Regions from separate parts of the Clostridium gelidum genome, predicted to be linked through region 1. Evidence: a T-box and tRNA genes for the amino acid it is inferred to sense, from the RefSeq annotation. Region 1 holds a T-box; the other holds one or more tRNA genes.
The links. The T-box of region 1 lies ahead of thrS (threonine--tRNA ligase). A T-box ahead of a tRNA ligase gene usually reads a tRNA of that ligase, here a tRNA-Thr.

Region 1 (16,631 bases):
CATGACCTTCATAAAACATATAAAAATTTGGTGCATCTACATCACAATCAATTCTCACTACATCTTCAGCAAGCTCTGCAAGTGATATTGCAATTGTAGTTTTACCTGTTCCACCTTTTCCGCTTAAAACTACTAATTCCACTTTAGCACCTCCTTAACTTCCTTTGATAATTCATCAAATAAAATTTTATGGTCAAAATCATCATATAATACTTCTCCATTAGAATATAAAATTGCAGTAGATCTACTATACGGTATAACACCCATTAAGCCTATTTCTTCATCTTTGCAATATTTTTTTATTATATTATTTTTTCCATCATCTTTATTTATAACTATTCCAAAAGGTATGTTATACATCTTTACAAGTTCAACAGCCATCTTCAGATCATGAAGTCCAAATTCTGAAGGTTCTGTAACAAGTATTGCTCCATTTGCATACTTCAAGGCAGTTACTACATTACACGATGTGCCTGGAGGACAATCAATTAAATTAATGCCTTTGGGTAAATTTTTAAGAAGATCACGTATAACTGGTACTGCCATAGGTTCACTTATATTTAAGATCCCTCTACTGCAACTTATATCTCTTACTGTTCCACTTTCAATATTACCTAGTTCTCTTTTCTTATAAGTCAATGCATCATATTCACATACAATTTCACAAGCACCACATCCATGACACAACTTTTCAAAGAGCATTATATCATTTTTAACTTTTGCAAGAGCATTAAATTGGCATACACTTACGCATTTTCCACACGATGTGCATTTCTCATCATCTATAAAAGGATATTCCACCATAACTTGTTCTGTTTTATCTATTTTAGGTTTCAAAAATATGAATCCATTAGGTTCTTCTACATCACAATCAATATAATTTGACTTTAATGCAAGAGCAAGATTTGTTGAAACTGTAGTTTTACCTGTTCCACCTTTGCCACTAAGAACTGCTATATTCATAAGCTTATTCCTCCAATCTAATGATGAGCAGGACCTGAAATATTTATTTCCTCAAGCTCATTATTATTGTATTTCTCAAGTACAGATGTTATAGAAATATTTTCACACTTATATGCTTTAATTTCTGCTTTTTCCATAAGTTCAAAAGCATTAGGTCCAAGATTTCCAGTAATAATAACATTTATATTTTCATCAATTAATTGATTAGCTGCAACAATACCTGCACCACCATTTGCACATTTTCCTAAATTTTCTAAAATTTTAACTTCTTTTTTTTCTGTATCATGAATTTGAAAATATTCACATCTTCCAAATCTTACATCAAGTACACTTTCATTGTTTTCTCCATTTGCTGAAATTGCTATTTTCATTAAATCATCTCCTATAATATTATTGGCATTTGCTAATAATTATAGTACTCTTATTTTTTATTATTGTCAAATGCCAATTACTTTTTTTAATTATATTCGATAGCATAATATTAATTTGACAGTATATAAGTAATTGAATATAATCTATTAATCGTGTTGGACTTATGGAATTAAAATATACCTTAAAAAAGGTATATAAAAAATTTCATGATTAATGTACTAAAACAGTGGCAATGAGACATATTCTGAAAATAAATCTTTTGCTTATAAACTATTAAAAGCACAAAAAAGCTTAGCTTAAAAAGCAAAACTTTTTTGTGTTTTTGTTCTTATTTTTGTATGTGATTTAATGCATCACGTACTTCAGTATCTTTAAATTTAAAAATCGCAGTATAATTCCTTTTCTTTAACTGGCATACCTTATATTTTCATATATTTAAATATAAGATTAACTCAATTGAACAAGTTATTCTTTTACGCTTTAAAATAGCGTTATCAACATTTATTTTTAAAAGTTCCCTTAGTTCATCATCTGCACTTTGATCCTATAGATTATTAAACTGTATATTCTAAAATTATAGTTTCACCCGCAACAGCATCTATATTTTCTAAAGGAGTTATAGATTTTGTATTATCAGTATTTGTTATTAAAACAGGAGTTATTAAAGAAAGACCTTTTAATTTAATAAATTCTCTGTCAACTTTTATTATAGGAGTCCCAGCTTTAACTTTAGTTCCTACTTGTGCTAATTGTTCAAAACCTTCCCCATTCAACGAAACAGTTTCTAATCCTATATGAACTAAAAGTTCAATACCATTATCTAATGTCATAGCAAAAGCATGCTTTGTATTAAAAACTAAAGTTAATTCACCATCAACAGGTGCAACAACAACATCATCTTCAATCATGATTGCCAATCCATCTCCAACCATTTTTTGAGCAAAAACAGGATCAGGAACATCTGATAAAGGCAATGTTTTACCCTTAGCAGGAGCAACAAATTTTAATAGATCAGTATTGTCTTCTTTTTTCTTCCTTTTTAAAAATTCAAACATAAAAACACCTCTTCATTAATATTATTAAATTTCATCTAAAGTCTAAATTAAATCATTTAGACTATAATTAATACATGTTATTGCATGAACCCCATTAGTATATTTTTCCATTATTCTAGTTTATAATTATACATACACCTAAAATAATCCAAGATCTTATGTGTTCATAAAAATATATTAAATTATGGATAAATCTTAGATGATTGTAGATAGCATAAAGGAGCAAATCATATTTTCTTGTTGAAAATTGATTTACTCCGTTACTTACAGAGTTTGTACAACTATTTAGTTATGACTAATGCCTAATCCTGGATTCCATTCATAGGAATCAATTTTCTATCAGTTGTAGCCATTAACTCTTTTGGTATATTGCTATTATTTATCGTATACTAGTTGTTTTCATTTTCAAGATTGACTATTATCTGCTATAATTTCAGTAACATCTTCTACTATCACTTTTCCATTACGAATGAGTTCCACGTACTCTTCAAACTCACTCTTTATAATACTTACCTGTGGTCCATAGATTACTTGAATTCCCACACCTTTCTTAACTACTCCGTGGGCACCTGTTGATTTTAATATGTTGTCATCAACTGCCTCTGAATTACGCACTGTTAATCTTAATCTGGTAGCGCAGGCATCTATATCAACCAAATTTTTTTCTCCGCCTACCCCTTTTAGAATTGTAGCTGATAATAAATCTGCTTTTGATCCAATTGATTTTTCTACAGATACATTCTTGTTATTATAGTCATCTTTTGTATATAGTTTAATCTCTCCTTCACCTTCCTCACGGCCCGGTGTTGCTAAATTAAATTTTTCAATTACAAACTTGAATACAAAGTAATAACCTAGTGCATAAACAATGAATACTGGTATAATTATTAACCAGTTTGTTTTCGCGTTCCCCTGTAGCAATCCATATAATGTAAAGTCAATAAATCCACAAGAGAATGTTGTACCAATACAAATATCTAAGATATGACAAATTACAAATGATAATCCTGCAAAAACACAATGTAAACCATATAATGCTGGTGCAACAAATAAAAATGTAAATTCGATTGGTTCTGTAATTCCTGTTAAGAATGAAGTAAGTGCTGCTGAAAGAAGTAATCCTCCAACCACTTTCCTATTCTCTGGTTTTGCACACTTGTACATTGCATAAGCAGCTCCTGGAAGACCTGCCATCATGAATGAATATTTACCTGTCATAAATCTGCATGCCTCAACACTAAATTTCACTGTATTTGAAGATGCTAATTCAGCAAAATAAATATTCTGTGCTCCAGAAACTGTAACTCCATCTATAACTGCTGTACCTCCAAGTGCTGTCTGCCAGAATGGTATATAAAATACATGATGAAGACCAAATGGAATCAACGCACGCTCTATAAACCCAAAAATAAATGTCCCTACATAGCCTGAACTTGTAACAACTCCTCCAATTGCAAAAATACCATTTTGAAGAATTGGCCAGATATAAAAACATATAATACCTACTAAAATATAGACCAATACTGAAATGATTGGTACAAATCTAACACCTGCAAAAAATGAAAGGACTGCAGGTAGTTTTTGTTTATAAAATCTATTATGTAACGCTGCAACTCCAAGTCCTACAATAATACCACCGAATACACCCATCTGCAAAGAATCAATACCACAGACATTCGTAAGTGCTCCATTTAATACTTTATCTGAATAACTCCCATCTGCAAGAATATAACCATTTAATTTCAACATAGCATTTATAGTAGTATGCATAACGAAAAATGATATTCCTGATGCCAAGACTGCTACCGCCTTTTCATTTTTCGCCAAACCGATGGCAACTGCCATTGCAAAGATGATTGGCAAATTCCCAAAAATAGTACTTCCTACTTGTGACATAATTGTCAACAATGCATTGAGGATTGTCCCCTTTCCAAAAAGTCCTTCTAAGTGATATGATGCAATTGTTGTTTGATTTGTAAAAGATGCTCCAAGTCCTAATAATAATCCTGCAATTGGTAAAACTGATACTGGAAGAAAAAATGCTTTTCCGATCTTTTGGACTGTTGCGAATACTTTTCCTTCTTCTTTTCTTTTTTCCATTTTTAAATCCCCCTTGTATAATTTATAATTATTCCTATAGTCGCTTGCGAAATTCAGCAAGCATTGATTTACATAACTTTTCCCAGTTATGTATTTATATTTTCCTCCAGTATGTCAAAATGTTAATAATCAGAAAAGCATAAGACAAATGGAGGCAGATAACGTTTTCACTTTTTAAACCACTCCACACTAAAGTATGGAGAGTTTTCATAGGTGGACTTCACTACCTATGAGTGATTTCGCCTAAAGGCGACTGAAATCTCATTCTACTGAAAGTAGGTGGTTTTAAACCACTGAACAAGTTCCTTCAGAACGCTAAAGCGTTCTATTGGAAAATAAAATCAAACAATTGAATTAATTTTAAATAGCTTTTACCATATCCAAAATTTTATCAAACATTGAGTACTTAACTACACAAACTGATATATAGTTGTAGTTTTATATTCTTCTCCTTTATCGAAGATTGGTGATTTAAAACTTTCTATATTTATGCTATTGGGATAAAAGTGTGGTTCTATGCAAAAGCCACCTCTTTTTTTATAAACGACACCACCTTTTCCTACCGTTTCTTTCATTGTATTACCTGCATAAAACTGTAATCCAGGCTGATCAGAATAAACTTCCATTGTTATTCCTTCTGATTCGCTAGATGCCTCTGCAATTTTTCTTATACCGATGTCTTGATTATTTAATGCAAAATTATGATCATATCCCTGTGCTAATTTTAACTGTTCACAATCATTCTCTATTTCTTTACCAATTGTTTTCGGTATTATAAAGTCCATTGGTGTTCCCTTTACCGAAACTATTTCTCCAGTTGGAATTATTCCATCCTTAATGGGTGTATAATAATCTGCATTTATGGTCACCTTTGTATCAAGAATATCTCCACTGTCATGGCCATTCAAATTAAAATAAGTATGGTTTGTTAAGTTAATCAGTGTTTTTTTATCACTTAAACCTCTGTATGAAATAATAAGTCCGTTTCCCTCTGACAAGGAATATGTTACTGAAACATCTAAATTCCCTGGGAACCCTTGCTCTCCATCAAAGCTTTTATAGTAGAATTCCACCGCACTATCATTAATAACCTTAAAATTCCACAAAACTTTATGAAATCCACAATCCTTATCACTGTGTATGTTATTACCATTATTATTTTTCACTAAATGATACACTGTATCATCAATTTTAAATTTAGCCCCTTCAATTCTATTTACATTTCTTCCAACAGTAGCGCCAAGCATTAAATTATTTGTAAAATAATCTTCTAGTTTATCATATCCCAAAGCAATGTCTTTTACTTTTCTTGATTTATTAACAACAAATAGTGAAACTAGTATGGCTCCATAATTAGTTACCTTCGCTTTCATTCCCTTTGAATTTACAAGCGTAAATATATATGCTTCTTTTCCTTCTTTCGTAATTCCAAATATCTCTTTTTTAATGCTCATTTTTCCTCCTTGATAATATAATTACTACATATTTTATACAGTTAGTTGTCAAAATATTTCTTAATGTCCATTTTTAATCAGTTCTATTACAATAGGATCCTTTGATGCTACCCCATGTGCCTTTAACTCAATAATCTTTTCTGTAAATTGTGGAAGATACTTTTCATGTGCAACTAGCAATTCATCCAATACCTGTTTTGCTTCACTTCCATGTTGAACTAATGGGTTTATTGTAAAGGCTTCCAAAGCAATTCCATAATCACCAGATAATGCAGCACTTATTGTACATTCTTCCATCGCTTTCATAATCTGTAACCATCCTTTTTCGAATGATTGCATCTTCCCCCATGCAATTGGTTCTGCACCTCTAGCAGAAATTATACAAGAAACTTCGACAACAGAATCAGAATCAAGACAAGGTATAGCTCCATTATTTTGTGTACTTACCACCATATGAATTCCTTTATTATTATATATTGCACTTATACATTCACAAGCTGCATCGCTATAATATGCACCACCACGCTTTTGCAATTGTTCAGGTTTTTTATTTAAATTCGGATTTTTATATATTTCAAAGAGGGCAGCTTCTACCTCTTTCATTTGTTCTGCACGTGTTCCACCGTTTTTAAATTCTTCTAAACTATGTTCTAACATCTCCTTTTCTAAATAGTAATAACGATGATATCCACATGGTAATAAATTCATAGAATGTAATAATTCCAATGGAAATTCAGCTTGATAAATGTTAGCTGGAGTTCCACCATTTTTTTCATTAATATGATCTATTAACTGTTCTGTAATATCTTTTCCTGTTTTGTCGAAAACTTTATGCCAATGAAAATGGTTTAATCCAACGAATTGATAGTGTAGCTCTGAGCGTTGCATTCCAATAACTTTTGGTTCATTCATCATTGAAATCACTGGTACATTACATAATCCAATGCACTTTTCCCACCCAAAATGTTTAATAACTGCTTCTGTAATAATTCCACTAGGATTAGTAAAATTAATAAGCCATGCATTTGGACATAATACCTTCATGTCATCGACGATGCTTTTTATTACTGGAATTGTTCTAAATGCTTTAAACATCCCACCTGCACCATTTGTTTCTTGACCGAGCATTCCATGCAATAAAGGTATTCTTTCGTCTTTAATTCTTGCATCTAATAATCCAACTCTAAATTGTGTAGTTACAAAATCAGCATCTTTTAATGCCTCTTTTCTGTTTAGTGTTGTGAATACCTTTACATCATATGGAGTCGCTTCCCACATACGCTGCGCCAATTTCCCAACTATCTCCAACTTTTCTTTTCCATCTTCAATATCAACTAACCATATTTCACTTATTGGCAGTTCATCATATCGTTTAATAAAGCCTTCCATCAATTCTGGTGTATAGCTACTTCCCCCTCCAATTGTTACAATTTTTATAGATTCTTTCATATTTTTCCTCCTATCAAATGTTATGTTTTTTTTAAATTTAGTTATTCTAAATAAGATTTCTAAATAAGAAATTATATTATGTATCTAATATAATTATTAAAACACCCTGCGTCAATGGAGGTATGATACTCTGGGTTTTTTTTTCAAAGGTTGTTATCAGACAGCATATTACATTGAAACTTTTTGATACTTTTCATTAATTTTCACTGCTTAAAATGCAAAAAGCTCGTTAGAGGTTTTCTCTAACAAGCTTTAAAATCATTATTAATAAATTTCCCAAACAGCTAATTCCGAGTTATTTTTGTTCATTAATGTTTCTGTCATCAACAATACCAATAACTTCTTGAATATAATCTATATTCCTTTTATAATCCCTTTTAAAAATACAACTAAAAATAACATCTAACATATATTGCATTGCAATATGCGATGAGAACTGGGATATTCTGTTTCTCAAATTCTCTCTATTACTTATATACAAATGATGCTTTATATAATTCGATACAACACTATTTCCAACTCTGCCTACTAAAATTATTGCTATTCCCTTTTTATGTAATGTTTCTACAATGAGCGGTAAAAAAGTTGCTTTTCCTGAATATGATAAAATAATAGCTACATGATTTTTCGTAGATGCAGTTGCCATACAACGCTGATCATAAAATGATTTCGGGCAATTAACCATTCTACCAATTGCGAGCATTTTATCCCGAAAATTTTCTGCAACATTAATATTATGTGCATGGGTATATATATCAATAATATCTGCATTATGTAATAATACTACAGATTTATTTAGTTCCTCTACATCAATAGAATTATGTGTATCCGTTATTGATGCTTCATATAATTTTAGCAACTTTTGAGCTATTACTCCTTGACTGTCGTTAGGTTCAAATGGAAAATTAACATCAATTTGATTGTCATCTTTACTTTCTTGTATAATATCTTGAACAAGTCTTACTTTAAGTTCATTAAACCCATCCATTCCAATTTTTTTACAAAACCTATGAATTGCAGATTTTGATACAAAAGTTTTTTCAGAAAGCTTTTGAATAGATAATTCTTTGATCTGTTCTTTATTTTGCAAAATATATTGTGCTAATTGGTTTTCTGTCGGTGTCAAGTTATCACAACATTTAATCGTATTTTCTATTGTCATAATTACCTCCTAGTTCACTTCAATTATTCATACACTATATTAAATTTGATTAAATTAATAATCCCTATGTATCATGCAATACAAAAACTCAACTCAAAAGCATCCTACATATACTTTATCTTAGTTGTTTATTTATTTGATTATATACTAATTCAAATAATTTTTAACTAACTTATTTTATTCTCCTTGATTAATTTTATTGTACAGTATTTTAGATATATATCAATATTTTTTATTTAACCCTCTAGAAAGAAATTGAAGAATAATATCCAAACATATCTGTAAAAGCTTGTCCTTTTATTTCATCTAAATCCACATTAATTTCTTGCTTTTTTTATCTTCTGGCAATCCCCCTAAAGCTTGTATAATATCTTCTTCAGAAATTTTAAAAGCTTCTTCTAATGTTTTTCCCTTTGCAAGTTGCATTGTCATACTGCCACTTGCAATAGCCCCAAAACATCCAAAAACTAAAAAACTAATATCTTCAATTAAATTATTTTCCACTCTTATATATATTTCTAAGTAATCACCACACTCTAGATCTCCATTACATCCTTGTCCATTTGGATAATCAATTATTCCTATATTTCTAGGATAATTAAAATGATCCATAAGAATGTCTGATAATTCTTCTTTACACATAAAATTTACTTCCTATTCAAATTTCTTTTTCATTAATAGCATATGCTAATCATTTTTAATTTACTTATTAATAACCTCATTAAATTTTTCCATATAGTAAATAAGGAGTGTTTTATCACTCCTTATTTACTATATCATCCTATAAAACAGAATCAATTTATCATTCACTAAATTGATTCTGTTTTAAATGATAGCTTTTTATTCTATTAATAAATTTAAATAAATTTAATCTCAGAAAAATCAATGTTACCTTCATCATCAACTATTTCTCTATTAGTATGAACATATTCAACCTTACCTATAAACATTTCGTGTGAACCTGTCATTATAGAATCTACTACTTTACATTCAATATTTACAGGACAATCTGCTAATAACGGAGCATTTACCTTTATTCCTTCTTCAACTTTAATATTAAATTCTGAGAATTTATCCTCATTTCTACCACTATGACTACCTAAATAATCAAACATCTCTTGTTGTTCTTTTGTTACAAGATTTACTACAAAAACACCAGTTTCTTTTATGATATTATAAGAATATCTTGAAGGAACAATTCCTACCATAACCATTGGTGGATCATAGCTGCAATTTCCACAATATGCTACTGCTAATGCATTATTTTTACCATTAGCATCTCTGCATGAAACTAATACTTTAGGCATTGGTTGAAGGCATGATTTCATATTTCCTTGATTTTTTCCCATAACATACTCCCCCTTATTTCTTCATATATTATTAAAAATATTATTCTAACTCACTAATAATGTTTTTAACTATAGGGTCAAATATTAGTTCTAAACTTTCATCTATATGTGCATTATCATATTGTCCTAGGTTATTTATACTATTTAGCATAGGAAGTTCTCCTAAAAGCTTTAAATTCATGTCTTTTAAAAACTTTTCTGTATTATCACCATTAAAAAGTTTCATTTTATCTCCACATTTATCACAAGTTATATAACTCATATTTTCAATAACACCTAAAAGATTAATATCCATCTTCTTTACCATATTTACAGCTTTTGATACTATCATTGAAACTAAATCTTGTGGAACAGAAACCATAACAACTCCATCAATCGGAATAGACTGCATAACTGTTAATGCCACATCTCCTGTTCCTGGTGGCATATCAATTATTAAATAATCAAGTTCTTCCCAAAGTACATCAGTCCAAAATTGCTTAACCATTCCTGATATTATAGGACCTCTCCAAAGAACAGGATCTTCTTCATTTTCCATTAATAAATTTAAAGACATAACTTTAATTCCATCGCTAGTTTTTACAGGATACATGGCATTTTCAGCCATCATGACTTTTTTATTCTCCACACCAAGAAGCCTTGGAACACTAGGTCCAGTTATATCTGCATCTAAAACACCAACACTATATCCAAGCGCTTTTAACTGTTTTGCAATAAGAACAGAAATTGAAGATTTCCCCACTCCTCCCTTACCACTCATAACACCAATAATTTTTTTAACATTATTCAAAGGATTATTTTCAATCATACAACTTTCCTTATCCTTATTACATCCATCCTTTGATGAACAAGAATTACAATCTGACATAAAATCATCTCCCTATTTTTAATAGCATTTGCCAATATTATATTATTACTATTTTTTGTTACTGTCAAATGCTATTAATATCTAAATTTACTTTATGTTTTATTATCAATCTCTGTTTTAAATGAATATTGATTTTAAAACAAATTTAATCATTTAAAAAGATTTCAAAAATTACATTAAACTTAATAACCATTTTAACTCAATACCTTCTGAGCCCGCATTTTTGGCGCATATTCTTCAGAATATATATGGTTCACCATATATATGGTAATATTCTGAAGAATAGATATGGTTTAGAATATATATTGTTCTTCATATTTATAGTTGTTGTTATGAATATTAACATTTACAATGGTTAAGAAAAAATACCTACACCACCTAAAAATCATTTTGCTACTAGATAGGTGCTTAATGAAAAAAGGCAATAAAGATTCGTATATGAATCTTTATTGCCTTAGCTTTCCTATTATTTCCGAGAAGTTTTTTAATTATTATTCATTTTCATAGGCTTCAAATAATTACTTCTTTTGTAGTCATTAACTAACCCTGCTTTATAATTCTTTATTCTTTATTCTTAATTTCTTTATTAATTCTTTCCATTAAGTCTTCTAACTTTAAATTTCCTTCATCTCCATTTTCCCTACTACGTAATGAAATTGTATTTTCATTCTCTTCCTTTTCTCCAACAACAATAATATAAGGTACTCTTTCATTTCTAGCTTCTCTTATTTTATATCCTATCTTTTCATATCTATAATCCATTTCAACTCTTATTCCATTTGCGCTTAATTCATCTTTAATTTTCGCACAATAATCATTGAATTTATTTGATATAGGTAATACTTTTACTTGAACTGGCGAAAGCCATGTTGGGAATTTTCCAGCAAAGTGTTCAATTAATATTCCCATGAATCTTTCTATACTTCCAAATATTACTCTATGAATAACTATTGGTTTATGTTTTTCTCCATCACTTCCAATGTAGTCTAATTCAAATCTTTGAGGCAATTGAAAATCTAATTGAATTGTTCCGCATTGCCATGTTCTTCCTATACTATCTTCAAGATGAAAATCTATTTTAGGTCCATAGAATGCTCCATCACCTTCATTTATTTTATACTCTAGATTCAACTCATCTAATGCACCTTTTAAAGAACTTTCTGCTAAGCACCAATCTTCTTCGCTTCCCATAGAGTCATCTGGTCTTGTAGATAATTCAAGGCTATATTTAAATCCAAATTTTGAATACACCTTATCAATAAGGTCAATAACTCCTTTTATTTCTGATTTTATTTGATTTGGTAACATAAATATATGAGCATCATCTTGAGTAAATGCTCGTACTCTCATGAGTCCATGCAATGCTCCTGAAAGTTCATGTCTATGAACCCTTCCAAGTTCACCTACTCTCATTGGAAAATCTCTGTACGAATGAGCTTCTGATTTGTATACTAACATTCCTCCTGGACAATTCATTGGTTTCAATGCAAATTCTTCCTCATCAATCATTGAAGTATACATATTTTCTTTATAATGATCCCAATGTCCTGAAGTTTCCCATAATTTTTTATTAAGCATTATTGGTGTCTCAATTTCAACATAACCTGCTTCACAGTGTAACTTTCTCCAAAAATCAATTAAATTATTTTTAAGAATTACACCCTTAGGTAATAAAAATGGGAACCCTGGTCCTTCTTCTACAAAAGAAAATAATTTTAGTTCCTTCCCTAATTTTCTATGATCTCTTTTTTTAGCTTCCTCTAAATTATGCAAATGAGTTTCTAATAATGTTTTATTAGAAAATGCTACACCATATACTCTTTGTAGCATCTTATTTTTCTCATTGCCTCTCCAATATGCTCCAGCTACACTTATTAATTTAAATGCTTTCACGTATTTTGTAGAAGGAATATGAGGTCCTCTACAAAGGTCAACATAATCTCCTTGCCTATACAAAGATATAGCTTCTTTTTCTGGTAAATCACGAATAAGCTCTACTTTGTATGTTTCTCCTTTTTCCTCCATTAGCCTTATTGCTTCTTCTCTAGAGACATCAATTCTCTCAAACTTCAAATTTTCTTTAATTATATTATTCATTTCAGCTTCAATCTTATCTAAGTCCTCCGCACTTAATGAATTTTCAATATCAAAATCATAATAAAATCCATTTTCTATTGAAGGTCCTATAGCAAGTTTAGAAATTTTATAAATTCTCTTAATTGCTTGAGCCATAATATGAGAAGTAGAATGTCTAATCACTTCAACTGCTTTTTCATCATCACATGTTAAAATGTTTACCTCATCATTATCTTTTAATTTACAATTCAAATCAACTAAGGTTCCATTAACTTCCCCAACTATTGCAACTTTAGCTAAATTCTTGCTAATTGAATTTGCTAGATCATAGATATTAGATTCATCAGAAATTTCTTTTATTGATCCATCTTTAAGTTTTATACTTATCATAATTTATTGACTCCTTTTTATTAGTTTTATTTATAAGATTAATTATTTATACAAAAAAAACACCCGTCCCTATCTTGGGACGAATGTATAATATCCGTGGTTCCACCCAAATTGAATTAAAATAATTCAATTCTTCTCAAAACTTTTAACGACTCTCACCGATGGCATTTTACTAATTCTAGCTAATAAGCCATAGCTCTAGGGTAGTTTTCTTATAGTCATATCTTGGAATGCTTACAGCCGGTGACACTCCCTCTCTTGAAACTGTATTCTATAATACTCGTCCCTTTCATTGCTGATTCTATATTTAATTTTTAAGAGTTTTGTGCACTTAGCTCTTGTTTATAGTCAATATTATCACTTTGGTAATATGTTGTAAATAGTTTTTTATTATTTTCTTTCATATGCCTTATTTGAAAATAATTCTTAATATTCAACATATATTATATTATATCAATTGTATTTTTATAGTAACGAGGTGGTTATTTATCAATAAATTTTCCTTATCACGTATAATGTTAACTTTTCTTTTATTAATTCTAGTATTTATTTTTTCACCATTTAAAGTGGACAAAACTAATGCTACATTTCTTGATAACAAAATACTCTGTAAGGCTTTAGTTGAAAATGTTACTTTTTCTAACCCAAACCAAAATTCTAAAATTAAGGTATTAGTATCTGAAGGTAAATATAAAGGTAAAGAATTTATATTAGACAATACTTTAGTTGTAAATGATTCTGAATTAGCTTTAAAACCTAATGATTTTGTTCAGATATCAATTCAAGCTGGTAGTAATAATAAATTAAATGCAACAATATATAATTATCCAAGAGAAAAAAATATTTTGTTATTAGTTGCATTTTTTATAGCCTTAGTTATTTTTATAGGAGGCATAAAAGGCTTCTATGCAATCTTATCTATTGCCTTTAATATATGTATAATTTATATGCTACTGCTACCAGGAATACTTAGTGGTTATAGTCCCATAAAATTAACAATAATTTGTTGTCTAATTATTTCTTTTTTTTCATTAATAATACAAAATGGATTGAATAAAAAAACAATTTCTTGCCTTATTGGAGCTTTAGGCGGTGTTATAATAGCAGGCATAATTACATTCATAATGAGCAATTCTCTTCATATTTCAATTAATTATGAAGAATTTTTATCCCTGTCAAAATATTCTCCAAATATTAAATTCGATTTTCAAGGAATATTATTTTCTAGTATTGTGGTTGGTGCACTTGGTGCTAATTTAGATATGAGTATGTCTGTAGCTACTTCAATGAATGAGATTAAAGAAAGCAATCCTAGTATAAGTAAACCTTTGTTGATTGAATCTGGATTTAATATTGGAAGAGATATGATAGGAACTATGTCTAATACGCTTATCTTAGCATATGTAGGAAGTTCTGTTGTTACTTTAATGGTTTTCTTAGGACATAATGTTAATTTTTCATATATAATTAGTCTTCAAGATATTTCTGTAGAAATACTAAGAGCGCTTGCAGGAAGTATGGGGATGATTTTATCAGTACCGCTTACTGTTTTCGCTAGAGCTTATATAGATTAATTTACTTTATATCGATATTTTGCATTTTTCATTCTACTTCTATTCATTTTTAGTTCTCAAATGCCAATTAAAATTAATTAAAATAGGTTGATTTATATATATCCCAAACAGGTAGTGTAACTTAATCTTAAACTCGTGCTAAATACGTAGCTTCATTATACTTAGAACCATAAGTCTAACTTCTGGTATTTAAAATACAATAAGAAGAGGCTATCGCACTAGTTTGATATGCCCCTTTGTACCTAACCCTATATAAGAAATTTAACTAATTATGATGCCCATCACATTTTTCTGTTCCATCATAGTTTCTTATTAATTTTAGAGATCTATTTTTCATTAATTCTATTGTATTTTGAACTGAATTGCCAATGCCAAAATATCTTGTTACACAAGCATCTGCTAATATATTAAATGCTAAGGGTTTTATTTTACCTGTTATTAAAGCCTCACAATCATGCTTTAACACTTCATTCCCTAATTTTTCTCCAGAGGAGCTTTGAAATAAATTATCATTTTTTATAGCTGTAATACTAAAATCCTCCATATTAACAATGAGTAGATATAAGCCATTCTTCAAATTCTTCTGCTACCTTACTATCTAAGCTTTTTCCATCTGCCGTCACTGCAATCTTCATTTTTATCCCTCACTTTATCTATAATTTATAAGAAAGTATCTTCGGATATAATCTCTACTGAATCACCTATATTTATTTTTCCGCCTTTAATTACTATTCCAAATCTACCTTCTCTACTAACTATATAAGGTCTACCATATTCCTTATATTCTTCTTTTCCAATATGTAATATTTTAATTATAGCCTCTCCGATTCGAACTAATGAGCCCACATTTTGCTCATGGAGTGAAATACCTGATACTGTAATATTTTCAGTAAATCCACCTTTTTCAACTTCTTCAATTTTATCTATAGGAACCTTATCTAAAGCTTCTATAGATAAAAGACTTACCTGCTTATCCCAATCTCCTGCATGTGCATCCCCCTCTATACCAAATCCTTCTATAGCATTAACCGATACAACTTGTTTTTTTTCAGTACCTCTTTTATCACTAATATTTAAAGAAACTACTTTTCCCATTAAACTCCCTCCAAATTCCCCAAACTTTATCAAATTAAATCACAATCGTTTACACTGGCTTAATACCTAACTCCACAATTCTAAAAATATCATTGTTTTTATATTTTTACAACTAAATTATCTATCTATTTCAGATTTATTAAATTGATGCTCATTTAACCTTAGTCATGCTGTCGTAGTATCGTACATCTTATGTTTTTATAATTATTAATAGCATTTGTTATTTTATATTACTTTATTTTGTTTTTATTGTCAAATGCCAACAAAAATTATTGACTTACTTTTTTAAACAGCTTACTATTAACTATAGATACAGCTAATTTTCTCATCAAAATATAATAAGAAATTAAAGTAAAATGGATAAAAATATTTAAAAATAAAAAGTAATTTAAAAGGTGGTCTCATAAATGTATATTTCAGATGAACTTATAGACAGATTTATTAAAGAAGATGTTCCATACTTAGATTTAACTACTTTGGTATTAGGCATTAGTAGTCAAAAAGGGACAATACAATTCTTTTCAAGAGAAGATGCTGTACTTTGTGGTACAGAAGAAGTTGCCAAAATATTTAACAAACTAAACATACAAGTAACTAAAACTTGTCCTTCTGGTACTTTAATAAAGAAAAATGAAATTTTCATTGAAGGAAAAGGAAATGCTGAAGACCTTCATACAGCATGGAAAGTCTCACAAAACATTCTTGATTACAGTTCTGGAATTGC
Region 2 (16,631 bases), 390 kb from region 1:
GTTATAAATGGAGAAATAAGCTCTTTGTGAATTTGAAAAATACATTTTTAGTTAAGTTATTTAGATATAATATAAATAAAATTATAGGAGGAAATATAAAATGAAAATGTCTAATATGTTAATATCAACATTAAGAGAAGTACCAGCAGAAGCAGAAATTGACAGTCATAAACTTATGCTAAGAGCTGGAATGATAAGAAAAATGGCGGCAGGAGTATATAACTATTTGCCACTTGGATTAAAAGTTTTAAAAAAGGTAGAAGATATAGTAAGAGAAGAAATGAATGCAGCAAGTGCACAAGAATTTTTAGCTTCAGCTATTATCCCAGCAGAATTATGGCAAGAGTCAGGTAGATGGGATGCATATGGAGCAGAAATGTTTAGATTAAAAGATAGAGGCGAAAGAGATTTTTGTTTAGGACCTACTCACGAAGAAGTATTTACTGATATAGCAAGAAATGAAATTAAATCATATAAGCAATTACCAGTTAATTTATATCAAATTCAAACTAAATATAGAGATGAGCGCAGACCAAGATTTGGTGTTATGAGATCTAGAGAATTTATAATGAAAGATGCCTATAGTTTTGACAAAAATCAAGAGGGTCTAGACTTAGCATATGATAAAATGCATGATGCATATGTTGAAATATTCAATAGATGTGGATTAGATGCTAAATGCGTTGCAGCGGATTCTGGTGCTATTGGTGGCTCTAATTCAGCGGAATTTATGGTGAAATCAGAAGTTGGAGAAGATGATGTAGTATTCTGCATTCAATGTGATTATGCAGCAAATATTGAAAAAGCAACTTCTAAATTAGAAGAAGTTGAAAAGGAAGAACGAATGGAGATAGAAAAGATAGCTACTCCAAATAGTAGAGGAATAGATGAGATATCAGAATTTTTAAATATATCTCCTAAAAAGACAGTTAAAACTTTACTATATAACATTGATGGAAAGATTGTTGCTGTATTTGTAAGAGGCGATAGAGAAGTTAATGAAGTTAAGGTTGCTAACGCTTCAAATGCTTCTGGAGATATAGAAATGGCTTCTCACGAAGAGTATATACATGCAGCAGGGTGTGATATCGGATTTGCTGGACCAATAGGAATAAAGGCTGACCTAACATTGGTGGATGAAGAAGTGAAAAATATGTATAATTTTGTTGCTGGAGCAAATGAAACTGGATATCATATAAAAAATGTAAACTATGGCAGAGATTTTGAAGGAACAATTGGTGACTTTAGAAAAGTAATTGAAGGCGAAAAGTGTCCAGTTTGTGGTGGAAAAATTACTATTGCTAGAGGAACGGAAGTTGGTCATATATTTAAACTTGGAACTAAATATTCAGAAGCTATGAATGCCAATTTTATTGATGAAGATGGAAAAGAAAAGCCATTCATAATGGGTTGTTACGGTATTGGAGTTACAAGAACAATGGCATCTATAATTGAACAACATCATGATGAAAATGGAATAGTATGGCCATTGTCAGTTGCTCCATATCATGTTTCAGTAATTCCTGTGAATGTTAAAGATGAGGAACAAACAAAAGTGGCAAATGAGCTATATGAAGAATTAATAAGTATGGGAATAGAAGCACTTCTAGATGATAGAAATGAAAGAGCAGGAGTAAAGTTTAAAGATTCAGAATTAATGGGAATACCAATGAGAGTAACTGTAGGTAAAAAAATTGGTGACGGAGAAGTTGAATTTAAGCTTAGAGATGGTGAAATGGAAGTAATCAAAATAGGTGATGTTAGTAATATGGTAAAAGATCAATTTGAAAAAAGCAATTTAAAATTAAGATAACTCTAGGAGGTAATTTAATGAGGATATATAATACTTTAACTAAACAAAAAGAAGAGTTTATCCCTATTATTCCAGGTGAAGTTAAAATGTATGTTTGTGGACCAACTGTTTATAATTTCTTTCATATAGGTAATGGGAGAACGTTTATTGTCTTTGATAGTATCAGAAGATATTTAGAATACAGGGGATATAAAGTTACATTTATTCAAAACTTTACTGATATAGACGATAAGATGATTAATAAGGCTAATGACGAAGGCGTTACTGTAAAAGAACTTGGAGATAAATATATTAAAGAATATTATGAAGATGCTGATGCACTTCAAATTGAAAGAGCAACTGTTAATCCTAGAGCAACAGAATATATTGAAGATATAATAAAATTTATTGAAGAATTAATTGAAGCTGGATTCGCTTATGATATAGATGGGGATGTGTATTATAGCACCAAAAAGTTTAGTAATTATGGGAAATTGGCAGGTCAAAATTTAGACGACTTACAAGCAGGTGCAAGAATATCTGTAGATGAAAGAAAGAAAGATCCAATGGACTTTGCAGTTTGGAAGTCTCAAAAACCAGGTGAACCTTCATGGGAAAGTCCTTGGGGGCTTGGTAGACCAGGTTGGCACATAGAATGTTCATGCATGGCAAAAAAATTATTGGGTGATACAATCGACATTCATGCTGGAGGAATGGATCTAAAGTTTCCACATCATGAAAATGAAATAGCTCAAAGTGAAGCCATAACTGGGAAGCCTTTTGCACATTATTGGATACACTCAGCATTTGTTAATGTAGATAATAAAAAAATGTCGAAATCATTAAATAATTTCTTTACGGCTAGAGAAATTTTAGAAGAATATGATGCAGATACAGTAAGATTTTTAATGTTATCCGGGCATTACAGGATTCAAATAAACTTCACTAAGGAACTTTTGGATTCAGCAAAAGCGTCAATAGAAAGATTATATAATGGCATAAATAATCTTGAAAACCTAAAAGAAGAAGTTAATAAAAAAATAATGGATGATGAAGAACGAAGTTATTTAAAATCTTTAGATAAATATAGAGAAAGATTTGTTGAAAAGATGGACGATGATTTTAATACAGCAGATGCAATTTCAGTATTATTTGATTTGACTAAAGATATTAATAACAATGTTAATATCGGTTCATCAGTTGAATTATGTAAAGAATCAGAAGCTTTAATTAGAGAACTTGGAAATCCACTTGGGATTCTTCAAAATCATATAAAGAAGGATTTGGAAGCTGAAATTCAAGCACTTATTGATAAAAGACAAAAAGCAAGGAAAGATAAAGATTTTGCTTTATCAGATAAGATAAGAGATGATTTAAAGAATAGAAATATAGTTTTAGAAGATACACCACAAGGGGTTAGGTGGAAACATATTAATTAATTGAAAAAAGGGTTGCAATTTTGCAACCCTTATGCATATGAAAGAAAATAACGAGTAAATACATTAGCATATTGGCCTGTTATTTTTTGAATATGCCTTATTTAAAAGGAGAATTATAATGTTAGATGATTTAAGAATGAGAGAATTTTCAAAAGATGAAGCAAGAATGTTAAACCCACTTCAATTAGCAATAATTGGAGATGGAATATTCGAAGTTTTTATTAGGACTAATATTTTGACACAGAATACAGCATTATCAGCGAATAAAATTCACGTTAAGGCCATTGGGTATGTTAAAGCAAAAAGTCAATCATGCATAATGCATGAAATTGAAGAATTTCTAACTGAGGAAGAAGATGCTGTGTATAAGAGAGGGAGAAATGCTAAGTCTCCAACGGTTCCTAAGAATGCAGAAGTAAGAGATTATAGAATGGCAACAGGTTTCGAGGCGTTAGTAGGATATTTATATTTAACAGGAAATAAAGAAAGATTAGAATTTATATTTAATAAAAGTATTGAAATTATAAAGTAAATTACAAAAGGAGGATTTATAATGCAAGGCAAGGCGAAAAATTTTAATTCAAAAGGTAAATTTATTAAAAGTGAAAAGAATGACGAGAAAACTGGAATAAGAGATAAAGACAAAAATTATAGTGAGACTAAAAGTAAGCTAAAAAAGGAAAACACAGCAGAGGTTAGTATAAGCAAAGAAAATAGTCAGGTTGAAGAGCGGGAAGATATAGTTATTGGTAGAAATGCAGTAATTGAGGCTCTGAAAGGCGATAGAACAATTGAAACATTATACATAGCGAATACTAAATTGGAAGGATCCATAAATATAATTGTTGGTTTAGCAAAAGAAAAAAGAGTTTTGATTAAAGAAGTAGATAAAAGAAAACTTGATTCAATGTGTGATGGAGCAACCCATCAAGGCGTAATAGCAAAGGTAACTCCGTATAAGTATTCAGAGGTATCAGACATATTAGCGTTAGCAGAAGAAAGAGGAGAAGCACCATTCATTGTTATATTAGATGAAGTTGAAGATCCACATAACTTAGGATCAATAGTACGAACTGCAGAATTGTTTGGAGTACACGGAATAATAATTCCAAAGAGAAGAAGTGCATCTGTAAGTGCAACCGTATATAAATCTTCAGTGGGTGCAATAGAGCATGTGAAAATAGCTAAAGTAACAAATTTAAATGTAACAATAGAAGATTTAAAACAAAAAGGTATTTGGGTTTATGGAGCAGATATAAGAGCAGAAGAATATAGTTACCAAGTAGACTTTAGTGGGCCTTGTGCAATTATAATTGGAAATGAAGGTAGAGGAATTTCTAAATTAACAGTACAAAAATGTGATAAACTAATAAAGATACCAATGGTCGGAAAGATTAACTCTTTAAATGCCTCGGTAGCTGGTGGTATAATTATGTATGAAGTCTTAAAAGGACGATTGAAATAGAAAGAGGTATATGGTGAAAACTATTTTTGTGGATGGGTATAATGTGGTAAATAGCTGGCCGGATTTAAAGCAAAAAAAAGATTTTAGCTTCGAAGGTGCAAGACAAACATTGATAGATAAGCTACATAATTATGGAGTTTTTAAAGCTTGCAAAATAGTATTAGTATTTGATGCACATAAAGTTATAGGGAGTTTAGAAAAAAAAGAAGAAATAAACAAAAATATTTCTGTGGTTTTTACAAAAGATGGAGAAACTGCAGATAGTTATATTGAAAAAAACGTAAATGCATTAGGCCGAAAACATGAAATAGTTGTGGTTACTTCAGATAACTTAGAACAACAAACTGTTTTTCAAAGAGGTGCAGTTAGAATGTCATCCCTAGAATTCTATAATGAAGTACTAAATGTAGAAAAATCTATAAAACTTAAAAGTGATAAAAATAAAAGTGCACAAAAAAATATTATAAGTGATAATATAGATGACAAGACAGCTAAAATATTAGAAGAAATTAGAAGAAGCAAGTAAATTCAGTTGACTAACTTATTTTTACTGGAGTATAATTGTCTAAATAGTTAGTCAGTTGAATGTAGAAGAGAGTTGAGAGTGAGCAGTTGAGAATTTTTTTAGATTTCAGAGATAAATCAGACGAAGAAATTGTTGCACAAGTTAAAAGTGGAGATAATAGAGCCCAAGAATATTTAATTTCAAAATATGAAAACTTTGTAAAAGCGAAGGCTAAATCATACTTTTTAATAGGAGCGGACAAGGAAGATATTTATCAAGAGGGCATGATAGGGTTATATAAAGCTATCAGAGACTTCAATCCAGAAAAATCAACATCATTTAAAGCTTTTGCAGAAATATGTATAATTAGACAAATTATAACTGCAATAAAAACGGCTACTAGGCAAAAACATATTCCATTAAATACTTATATATCTTTAAATAAACCAATCTATGAAGAAGAATCTGAGAGAACTCTTTTAGATGTATTAGCGGGAATAAAAATTACAGATCCAGAAGAATTAATGATAAGTAAAGAACAAATAGAATATATTGAAGAAAAAATTTCTAAGGTATTATCTGGGTTAGAATTAGAAGTTCTTACATCATACTTAGACGGCAAATCATATCAAGAGATTGCATGTGATTTGGAGAAACATTCAAAGTCTATTGATAATGCATTGCAAAGAGTAAAAAGAAAATTAGAAAAGTGCTTAGATTTAAAGTAAGGATTTGTATTGACAAATAAAAAAAATGATAGTAAACTTTATAATTGGTATATCAAAGAACATAAAGATTTTTGAACGCTCACATAGCTCAGTCGGTAGAGCGTCACCTTGGTAAGGTGGAGGTCGTCGGTTCAATCCCGATTGTGAGCTCCAAATAATAAAAATAAGAAAACACTAGGCAAAGTTTATTAGAAGAAAATAAGGGAGGAAAATTATAATGGCAAAAGCAAAGTATGAAAGAACCAAGCCACATGTTAATATTGGAACAATAGGTCACGTAGACCATGGTAAGACAACATTAACAGCAGCAATAACAACAGTATTATCAAAGAAGGGTTTTGCACAAGCCTTTGATTATGCAGCAATAGACAAAGCACCAGAAGAAAAAGAAAGAGGAATTACAATTAATACATCACATGTTGAGTATGAAACAGAAAACAGACATTATGCTCACGTTGACTGTCCAGGACATGCCGATTATGTTAAGAACATGATTACAGGAGCAGCACAAATGGATGGAGCTATATTAGTTGTATCAGCAGCAGATGGTCCAATGCCACAAACAAGAGAACATATACTATTAGGATCAAGAGTTGGAATAGAATATATGGTAGTATTCTTAAACAAAGCTGATATGGTAGATGATCCAGAATTATTAGAATTAGTTGAAATGGAAGTTAGAGAATTATTAAGTGAATATGACTTCCCAGGAGATGATATTCCAGTAGTAACAGGATCAGCATTAAAAGCATTAGAAAACCCAGAAGATCCAGAATCAATTAAGTGTATAAATGAATTGATGGACGCTGTAGATAGTTATATACCAACACCAGAAAGAGCTACAGATAAGCCATTCTTAATGCCAATAGAAGATGTATTTACAATCACTGGTAGAGGAACAGTTGCAACAGGAAGAGTTGAAGCTGGAGTACTTCACGTAGGAGACGAAGTAGAAATCGTAGGATTAAGTGAAGAAAAGAAGAAAGTTGTAGTAACTGGAATTGAAATGTTCAGAAAGTTATTAGATGATGCGCAAGCAGGAGATAATATCGGAGCATTATTAAGAGGAGTACAAAGAGCTGATATCCAAAGAGGTCAAGTATTGGCAAAAGCAAATTCAGTACATCCACATACTAACTTTGTAGGTCAAGTATATGTATTAAAGAAAGAAGAAGGCGGAAGACATACACCATTCTTTGATGGATATAGACCACAATTTTATTTCAGAACAACAGATGTTACAGGATCAATAAAATTACCAGATGGAATGGAAATGGTAATGCCAGGAGACCACATTGATATGAAAGTAGAATTAATCACACCAATCGCAATGGATGAAGGATTAAGATTCGCTATTAGAGAAGGTGGAAGAACAGTAGGTTCTGGAGTTGTTACTAGCATACAAAAATAAAAAGTAATTGCTATTTAAATAGGACTAGGTTGTAGAACTTAGTCCTATTTAAAGGGAAATTGACAACTTGGATATTTTATGATATTGTATAAACGTGACATTTTAAATAATGCAAATTAGAGATGAGCAAGAAATTAATTTTCTTGTTTAATATATGAAAACTGGAGGTGCAGTCATGAGAACAAAAGTAACTTTAGCATGCACAGAGTGTAAACAAAGAAATTATGATTCAATGAAAAACAAAAAAAATAATCCGGATAGATTAGAAATGAAAAAGTATTGTAAATTCTGTAAAAAGCACACTCTTCATAGAGAAACAAAATAATTAGCCGCAGTAATGACATATAGTTATTAAATTTAAGGATGTGAAGATATGTCAGTAAAAAACAATGCAAAAACTGAAAAAACTATAAAAGGTAATGGCTTGTTTGTTTTTTTTACAGAGGTTAAATCAGAGGTTAAGCGAATAATTTGGCCTTCAAAAGATGAGACAAAGAAAGCATTTATTGCAGTTATAGTATTCACGCTAATGTATACCATATTAGTTGGTGGACTGGACTTTATTTTCGAGAACCTCTTTAAAATAATTTTAAAATTGAAGTAAAAGGGAGGTTTGGGTGATGTAAGATCACCTGACAAGTATGAGTGATAGAGCAAGATGGTATGTAGTACATACATACTCAGGATATGAAAATAAAGTTAAAGCAAATTTAGAAAAAGCAATTGAAAATAGAAATCTTCAAGCACTAATCCATGATATACAAGTACCTATGGAAGAAGTGATTGAAGAAAAAGACGGAAAACAAAAAGTCTTATTGAAGAAAAAGTTTCCGGGTTATGTGCTTATAAAAATGTTAATGGGCGATGAAGCGTGGTATGTTGTAAGAAATACAAGAGGCGTAACAGGATTCGTTGGTCCAGGATCAAAACCAGTTCCTCTTTCAGATGAAGAAGTTGAATCAATGGGAGTTTTAGAAAGTCCTATTGAGATTGATTTAGAGATAGGGGAAAGCATTAGAATTATCTCAGGGCCGTTGAGAGAATCAATAGCTATAATACAAGAGATAATTTTAGAAAAGCGTAAAGTGAAAGCTTTAGTAGATATGTTCGGCAGGGAAACTCTTGCTGAATTAGACTTTAATCAAGTTGAAAAATTAGTTTAATATATAACTAAACTAATTTTAATTAAGTGGGAGAACTAAAAGTTCGTATATACCACAGTAATAGGAGGAATAACAAAATGGCTAAGAAAGTAACTGGAATGATTAAACTTCAACTTCAAGCAGGAAAGGCAACACCAGCTCCACCTGTAGGTCCAGCTTTAGGTCAACACGGTGTAAACATAATGGGATTCTGTAAGGAGTTCAATGCAAAAACTGCAAATCAAGCTGGGTATATAATACCAGTAGTTATTACAGTTTACCAAGATAGATCTTTTAGCTTTATATTAAAGACTCCTCCAGCAGCAGTTCTAATCAAGAAAGAAATAGGATTAGAAAGTGGTTCTGGAGTGCCTAATAAAACAAAAGTTGGTAAGTTGACTCAAGAACAACTTAAAAAGATCGCTGAAACTAAAATGCCAGATTTAAATGCTGCAAATGTTGAATCAGCAATGAGAATGATTGCAGGAACAGCTAGAAGTATGGGCGTAACTATTGAAGAATAATTCGTAAAAATAAGTGGGAGGTCAAAACCGTTAATACCACAGAGGAGGCAAATTATGGGAAAGAAATATATTGAAAGTGCAAAGCTTATAGATAAAAGTGCATTATATAATCCAATGGATGCATTAGAGCTTACATTAAAGACTGCAAAGGCAAACTTTGATGAAACTATTGAATTACATGTAAGACTTGGAGTAGATCCAAGACATGCAGACCAACAAGTTAGAGGAGCAGTTGTATTACCAAACGGAACAGGCAAGACAGTTAGAGTTCTTGTGTTTGCAAAGGGAGATAAGGCAGCAGAAGCTCAAGCAGCTGGAGCAGATTTCGTTGGAGCTGATGAATTAGTTCAAAAAATCCAAAGTGAAAATTGGTTTGATTATGATGTAGTTGTTGCAACTCCAGATATGATGGGTGTTGTAGGTAGAATTGGTAGAGTATTAGGACCTAAGGGATTAATGCCAAATCCAAAGTCAGGAACAGTAACCTTTGATGTTGCTAAAGCAATTGAAGAAATCAAAGCGGGTAAAGTTGAATATAGAGTAGATAAAACATCTATAGTTCATTGCCCAATTGGAAAGAAATCATTTGGAAATGAAAAATTAAAGGAAAACTTTAAAGCATTAATGGATGCGCTAGTTAAAGCAAAACCATCAGCGGCAAAGGGACAATATTTAAAATCGGTATCTGTTTCAAGTACAATGGGACCAAGTGCAAGAATTAATCCTACAAAAGCTTTAGATTAGTATTGACTTGAGCAGATTTAAGTGATATAATTTCTAATGTTGTAAAAGAGAATATTTTTTCCGTAGACAGTGGGTGCGAAAGCGTAAAGATGACTACCTACTTAGGTTATGATAATAGATGATATTATAAGACCTTCCTTGTCTACGGAAGGTCTTTTTTAATGAAAGAAGCAGTTTGAAACTGTGAGGAGGTGGACTACAATAATGAATAAAAACAGAGAACTTAAAGAAGCAAAAGTTGCTGAGATTAAGGAAAAATTAGAAAAATCAAAAGCTGTTGTTCTTGCTAAGTATCAAGGCTTAACTGTTGAAGAAGATACTACTCTTAGAAAAAATTTAAGAGAAGCTGGAGTTGAATACAAAGTATATAAAAATACTTTAGTTATTTTAGCAGCTAAAGAATTAGGATTAGATGGTATAGTAGAATATTTAGAAGGACCTATATCTGTTGCATTCGGTTATGAAGATGTTACAGTAGCAGCTAAAGTGCTAAATGATTTTGCTAAAGATCATAAAAGTCTAGAATTAAGGGCAGGTATTGTAGAAGGAGAAATCTTTGATGAAGCTAAGATTAAACAATTAGCAACAATACCATCAAAAGAAATCCTTATTGCAAAACTTCTTGGAAGTATCAAGTCTCCAATATCAAGCTTTGCACGTGTATTAAGTGCTATTGCTGATAGCAAGGGAACTGAATCTGCAGAATAATAAAAAGTAAAAAAATTAACAAAAAATTTCGGAGGTGCTATTAAAATGACAAGAGAAGATATAATTCAAGCAATAAAAGAAATGAGCGTTTTAGATTTAAATGAATTAGTAAAGGCTTGTGAAGAAGAATTTGGAGTAAGTGCTGCTGCTGCTGTTGTAGCTGGAGGTGCTGTAGCTGGAGCTGCTGCTGAAGAAAAAACTGAGTTCGACGTAGTATTAGTAAGTACAGGAGATAACAAAATTAAAGTTATCAAAGCAGTTAGAGAAATAACTGGATTAGGATTAAAAGAAGCTAAAGAAATAGTTGATGGAGCTCCTAAGACATTAAAAGAAGGCGTTTCTAAAGATGAAGCTAACGATATGAAAGCTAAATTAGAAGAAGTTGGAGCTGCTGTAGAAGTTAAGTAGTTTGCTTAAAGCAAAAGAGGTGCTTATAAAAGCACCTCTTTTAAACTCTATTTATAAAGCTATATAAAATGCTTGTTAAAGAATAAGTATTTTATATAGCTTTATAGCTAAATTAATCTTTATTAATATTATTGACAAGAAAAATATCCTATGATATTATAATGTAATGTATTATTCACTATGGGATAGTATATATTTGTAGTGGAAAAAAAGAGTATAACCTGGTGAATAATGGTTATACTATAAAAAGAAGTTGTCCGAAAGTAAAAAGTCCTTAGGGAAAGTATGCTTTTGGCTATTTTAGTTTATTTTATACAAGGGGTGAAAATTCATGGTACATCCTGTCCAAGTTGGAAAAAGAACAAGAATGAGTTTTGGTAAGGTTGATGACGTTACTGAAATGCCGAATTTAATTGAGGTACAATTAGATTCTTATGAATGGTTTTTAAGAGAAGGGTTGCACGAAGTATTTGAGGATATTAATCCTATCACAAACTTCACAGGAAATTTAGTACTTGAGTTCATAGATTATAAACTTGATATGGAAAATATCAAGTATTCTGTCGAAGAATGCAAAGAAAGAGATTCAACTTATGCGGCACCATTAAAAGTTTCAATCAGACTACAAAACAATGAAACTGGTGAAATTAAAGAACAAGAAGTGTTTATGGGTGATTTCCCATTAATGACAGAACAAGGTACATTTGTAATAAATGGTGCTGAGAGAGTTATAGTTAGTCAATTAGTAAGATCTCCAGGAGTATATTATAACTACTCTAGAGATAAGAGTGGTAAAAAATTATATTCAGCAACTGTAATCCCTAATAGAGGTGCATGGTTAGAGTATGAAACAGATTCTAACGATATAATTTATGTGAGAATTGATAAGACAAGAAAATTATCAATTACTATTTTAGCAAGAGCTATGGGATTAGGTAGTGATCAAGAATTATTAGATTTCTTTGGAGAAGAAGAAAGATTTAGAGCTTCAATAGAAAAAGACAATACTAAAACTAAAGAAGAAGCATTGCTTGAAATATATAAGAGATTAAGACCAGGAGAACCACCAACAGTAGATAGTGCTATCTCTTTAATTGATACGCTGTTTTTTGATGCAAAAAGATATGATTTATCTAGAGTTGGTAGATACAAGTTTAATAAAAAACTTGCATTAAGTTTAAGAATTGCTAATCAAGTAGCAGCAAATGATATTGTTAATCCACAAACTGGTGAGATTATAGCAGAAAAAGGGCAAAAAATAAGTAGATTAATGGCTGAAGATATTCAAAACATAGGTATTAAATCAGTTGATGTCTTAATAGATGATAAAGTCATTAAGGTAATTAGCAATAACTTTGTAGATATAAAGAAGCAAGTTTCTTTTGATACTTCAGATTTGGGAATAAAAGAATTAGTTCATTATCCTACATTAAAGGAAATATTAGATAATTTCTCGGATGAAAAAAGTATTAAAGAAGAGATAAAGAAAAATATTAGTAGACTTATTCCAAAACACATTATAAGAGATGATATATTTGCAACTATTAGTTATGAATTAGGATTAACTTATGGAATAGGTTATGTTGATGATATAGATCACTTGGGCAATAGAAGATTAAGATCTGTAGGAGAGTTATTACAAAATCAATTTAGAATTGGTTTATCTAGAATGGAAAGAGTAGTTAAAGAAAGAATGACTATTCAAGACCAAGAATCAATAACTCCTCAGATGTTAATTAACATAAGACCAGTGGCAGCAGCTATTAAAGAATTTTTTGGTAGTTCTCAATTATCACAATTCATGGATCAAACAAATCCATTGTCAGAATTGACACATAAAAGAAGATTATCAGCATTAGGACCAGGAGGTCTTTCAAGAGAAAGAGCTGGTTTTGAAGTTAGAGACGTTCATCATTCTCATTATGGAAGAATGTGCCCAATCGAGACACCAGAAGGCCCAAATATCGGGCTTATTAACTCGTTAGCTACATTTGCTAAAGTTAATGAATATGGTTTTATTGAAACACCATACAGAATTGTTGATAAAGAAAATGCAAGAGCAACAGAAGAAATAAGATACTTCACAGCTGATGAAGAAGATCAATTCTTAATTGCTCAAGCTAAAGAGCCTATGGATGAAAAAGGACATTTTGTTAACAAAAAAGTAACAATAAGACACTTAGAAGACGTATTAGATGTACCAGCTACAGAAGTTGATTTAATTGACGTATCTGCAAGACAAATGGTATCAGTAGCTACTGCTATGATTCCATTCCTTGAAAATGATGATGCAACAAGAGCGCTTATGGGATCAAATATGCAACGTCAAGCAGTTCCATTATTAATTTCACAAGCACCAATTGTTGGTACTGGTATAGAATTTAAAGCTGCTGTAGATTCAGGAGTACTACCGAAAGCAAAGAATGCAGGGGTTGTTACTTATGTATCAGGTAGTGAAATTCGAGTTAAGAGAGAATCAGATGGAAAAACAGATATATATAAAATGCTGAAATTCAAGAGAAGTAATTCAGGAACTTGTATTAATCAAAAGCCTATAGTAGATACGGGTGAAATAGTATTTAAGAATCAAGTAATTGCAGATGGTCCGTCTACAGATTTAGGAGAAATTGCATTAGGTAAAAACATCAGAATGGGATTTATAACTTGGGAAGGTTATAACTATGAAGATGCTATGTTAATTTCTGAAGAATTGGTTAGAGAAGATGTCTTTACATCTATGCATATAGAAGAATATGAATGTGAAGCTAGAGATACAAAACTTGGACCAGAAGAAATAACAAGAGATATACCAAATGTAAGTGATGACTCACTTAAAGATGTTGATGATAGAGGTATTATCAGAATAGGTGCAGAAGTAAGATCAGGAGATATATTAGTTGGTAAAGTGACACCAAAGGGTGAAACTGAACTTACAGCAGAAGAAAGACTATTAAGAGCAATTTTTGGAGAAAAGGCAAGAGAAGTAAGAGATACTTCATTAAGAGTTCCTCACGGAGAAGCTGGAATAATAGTTGATATAAAAGTGTTTACAAGAGAAAATGGAGATGAATTAAATCCAGGAGTAAATGAACTTGTAAGATGTTATATTGCACAAAAAAGAAAGATTTCAGTTGGAGATAAAATGGCAGGACGTCATGGTAATAAAGGGGTTATCTCTAGAATATTACCAGAAGAGGATATGCCATTCTTACCAGATGGCAGACCACTTCAAATATGTTTAAATCCACTTGGAGTACCTTCTCGTATGAATATCGGGCAAGTACTTGAAGTACATTTGGGTTGGGCAGCTAGCCATTTGGGTTGGCATATATCCACACCAGTATTTGATGGTGCAACTCAACCTGAAATTACGGAGTGCATGTTAAAGGCTGGTTTTAGGGAAGATGCTAAAACTATATTGTATGACGGTAGAACTGGAGAACCATTTGATAATCCAGTAACTGTTGGTATAATGTATATTTTAAAACTTCACCATTTGGTAGATGATAAGATTCATGCTAGATCTACAGGTCCTTACTCGCTAGTTACTCAACAACCATTAGGAGGTAAAGCTCAATTTGGTGGTCAAAGATTTGGTGAAATGGAAGTTTGGGCATTAGAAGCATATGGAGCAGCACATACGTTACAAGAAATATTAACTGTTAAGTCAGATGATGTTGTAGGTAGAGTTAAGACGTATGAAGCTATAGTTAAGGGCGAGAATATACCAGAACCAGGAGTTCCTGAATCATTTAAGGTTCTTATTAAAGAACTACAAGCTTTATGCTTAGACATTAAAGTTTTAAACAATGATCATGAAGAAGTAACTTTGAAAGAATTTGTAGATGACGACATGGCAAATTTAGAAGTTAATATAGAAAGTTCTGAGGGAGTAATTGTACCAGAACCAGAAATTATAGATGATAGTTATGATCAAACTAAAGATGAAGATATAGACGAAGTTGATTATGAAGAGAACGTTGATATAGACGAAATTGAAAGTGAATTAGAACTAGACGATTTTAATGATGAACACTAATTTTGAAGGGAGGATTTACCCTTGTTTGAATTTAATAATTTTGATGCAATACAAATTGGTTTAGCATCTCCAGAACAAATAAGACAATGGTCAAGAGGAGAAGTTAAAAAACCTGAAACAATTAACTACAGAACATTAAAGCCCGAAAGAGATGGCTTATTCTGCGAAAGAATCTTTGGACCAATGAAAGATTGGGAATGTCATTGTGGAAAGTATAAAAGAGTAAGGTATAAAGGTATAGTTTGTGATAGATGTGGAGTTGAAGTCACAAAGGCTAAAGTAAGAAGAGAAAGAATGGGGCATATAGAATTAGCTGCTCCAGTATCTCATATTTGGTATTTTAAAGGTATTCCATCAAGAATGGGATTAATTTTAGATATGTCACCAAGAGCTTTAGAAAAAGTTTTATATTTTGCATCTTATATAGTAATAGATCCAAAAGAGACACCATTATTGAAGAAGCAACTTCTCAATGAGAAAGAATATAGAGAAGCGATAGATAAATATGGTGATGAAAGTTTTGTGGCAGGTATGGGAGCAGAAGCAGTTCAAGATTTGCTTAATCAAATTGACTTGGAAAATGGGTCAAAGGAATTAAAAGAAGAGCTTAAGCAAAGTACTGGACAAAAGAAAGTTAGAATTATAAGAAGACTAGAAGTTGTAGAATCGTTTAGAAAATCAGGAAATAAGCCTGAATGGATGGTAATTAATGTAATACCAGTAATTCCGCCAGATTTAAGACCTATGGTTCAATTAGATGGTGGTAGATTTGCAACATCAGATTTAAATGATTTATATAGAAGAGTAATAAATAGAAATAATAGATTGAAAAAATTATTGGATTTAGGTGCTCCGGATATCATAGTAAGAAACGAAAAAAGAATGCTTCAAGAAGCAGTAGATGCACTTATAGATAATGGTAGAAGAGGAAGACCAGTAACTGGTCCAGGAAACAGACCTTTAAAATCTCTTTCAGATATGTTGAAGGGTAAACAAGGTAGATTTAGACAAAATTTACTTGGAAAAAGAGTTGACTATTCTGGTAGATCAGTTATAGTTGTTGGACCAGAATTAAAAATGTATCAATGCGGTCTTCCTAAAGAAATGGCTATAGAATTATTTAAGCCATTTGTAATGAAGAAGCTAGTACAAGATGGATTAGCTCATAATATTAAGAGCGCTAAGAGAATGGTTGAAAGAGTGCAACCACAGGTATGGGATGTATTAGAAGAAGTTATTGCAGATCATCCAGTATTACTTAATCGTGCACCTACATTGCATAGGTTGGGTATTCAAGCATTCCAACCAGTACTAGTAGAAGGTAGAGCGATTAAACTTCATCCATTAGCATGTACAGCTTATAATGCTGATTTTGATGGTGACCAAATGGCTGTCCATCTTCCGTTATCAGTAGAAGCACAAGCGGAAGCTAGATTCTTAATGTTGGCAGCAACGAATATTTTAAAGCCATCAGATGGTAAACCAGTTTGTGTTCCAACACAAGATATGATTCTTGGATCATATTATTTAACAATTGATAAAGATGGAGCTAAGGGCGAAGGAATGACATTCAGCAGTAAAGATGAAGCAATAATGGCATATGAAGTTAAAGAAATTGGCATACATGCTAAAATAAATGTTAGAATGTTTAGAGAATTTAATGGACTAATGCAATCTAAAGTTATTAAGACTACTGTTGGAAAGATAATATTTAATGAATCAATTC

Region 2: it encodes a tRNA-Thr, which carries the amino acid that the T-box ahead of thrS (threonine--tRNA ligase) is inferred to sense. The anticodon was not compared.

The regions. Positions count from the first base shown of each region.
Region 1 is NZ_AP024849.1:575,335-591,965, reverse strand. It holds gene psyc5s11_RS02790 (ATP-binding protein) at 1-142, opposite strand, end outside; gene psyc5s11_RS02785 (ATP-binding protein) at 133-963, opposite strand; gene psyc5s11_RS02780 (NifB/NifX family molybdenum-iron cluster-binding protein) at 981-1,334, opposite strand; gene psyc5s11_RS02775 (PTS sugar transporter subunit IIA) at 1,890-2,390, opposite strand; gene psyc5s11_RS02770 (PTS transporter subunit EIIC) at 2,796-4,490, opposite strand; gene psyc5s11_RS02765 (aldose epimerase family protein) at 4,901-5,944, opposite strand; gene psyc5s11_RS02760 (6-phospho-beta-glucosidase) at 6,005-7,393, opposite strand; gene psyc5s11_RS02755 (MurR/RpiR family transcriptional regulator) at 7,689-8,555, opposite strand; gene psyc5s11_RS02750 (iron-sulfur cluster assembly scaffold protein) at 8,862-9,197, opposite strand; gene psyc5s11_RS02745 (flavin reductase family protein) at 9,413-9,904, opposite strand; gene psyc5s11_RS02740 (Mrp/NBP35 family ATP-binding protein) at 9,945-10,772, opposite strand; gene thrS (threonine--tRNA ligase) at 11,334-13,238, opposite strand; T-box leader at 13,311-13,540, opposite strand; gene psyc5s11_RS02730 (YibE/F family protein) at 13,754-14,812, shown strand; gene psyc5s11_RS02725 (NifB/NifX family molybdenum-iron cluster-binding protein) at 15,078-15,356, opposite strand; gene psyc5s11_RS02720 (MOSC domain-containing protein) at 15,473-15,907, opposite strand; gene modD (ModD protein) at 16,315-16,631, shown strand, end outside.
Region 2 is NZ_AP024849.1:184,108-200,738, forward strand. It holds gene psyc5s11_RS00875 (proline--tRNA ligase) at 101-1,813, shown strand; gene cysS (cysteine--tRNA ligase) at 1,831-3,231, shown strand; gene psyc5s11_RS00885 (Mini-ribonuclease 3) at 3,350-3,763, shown strand; gene rlmB (23S rRNA (guanosine(2251)-2'-O)-methyltransferase RlmB) at 3,785-4,696, shown strand; gene psyc5s11_RS00895 (NYN domain-containing protein) at 4,710-5,222, shown strand; gene sigH (RNA polymerase sporulation sigma factor SigH) at 5,309-5,929, shown strand; tRNA gene psyc5s11_RS00905 (tRNA-Thr) at 6,007-6,082, shown strand; gene tuf (elongation factor Tu) at 6,147-7,340, shown strand; gene rpmG (50S ribosomal protein L33) at 7,516-7,665, shown strand; gene secE (preprotein translocase subunit SecE) at 7,714-7,944, shown strand; gene nusG (transcription termination/antitermination protein NusG) at 7,982-8,503, shown strand; gene rplK (50S ribosomal protein L11) at 8,581-9,006, shown strand; gene rplA (50S ribosomal protein L1) at 9,061-9,750, shown strand; ribosomal protein L10 leader region at 9,793-9,919, shown strand; gene rplJ (50S ribosomal protein L10) at 9,955-10,458, shown strand; gene rplL (50S ribosomal protein L7/L12) at 10,504-10,866, shown strand; gene rpoB (DNA-directed RNA polymerase subunit beta) at 11,198-14,905, shown strand; gene rpoC (DNA-directed RNA polymerase subunit beta') at 14,927-16,631, shown strand, end outside.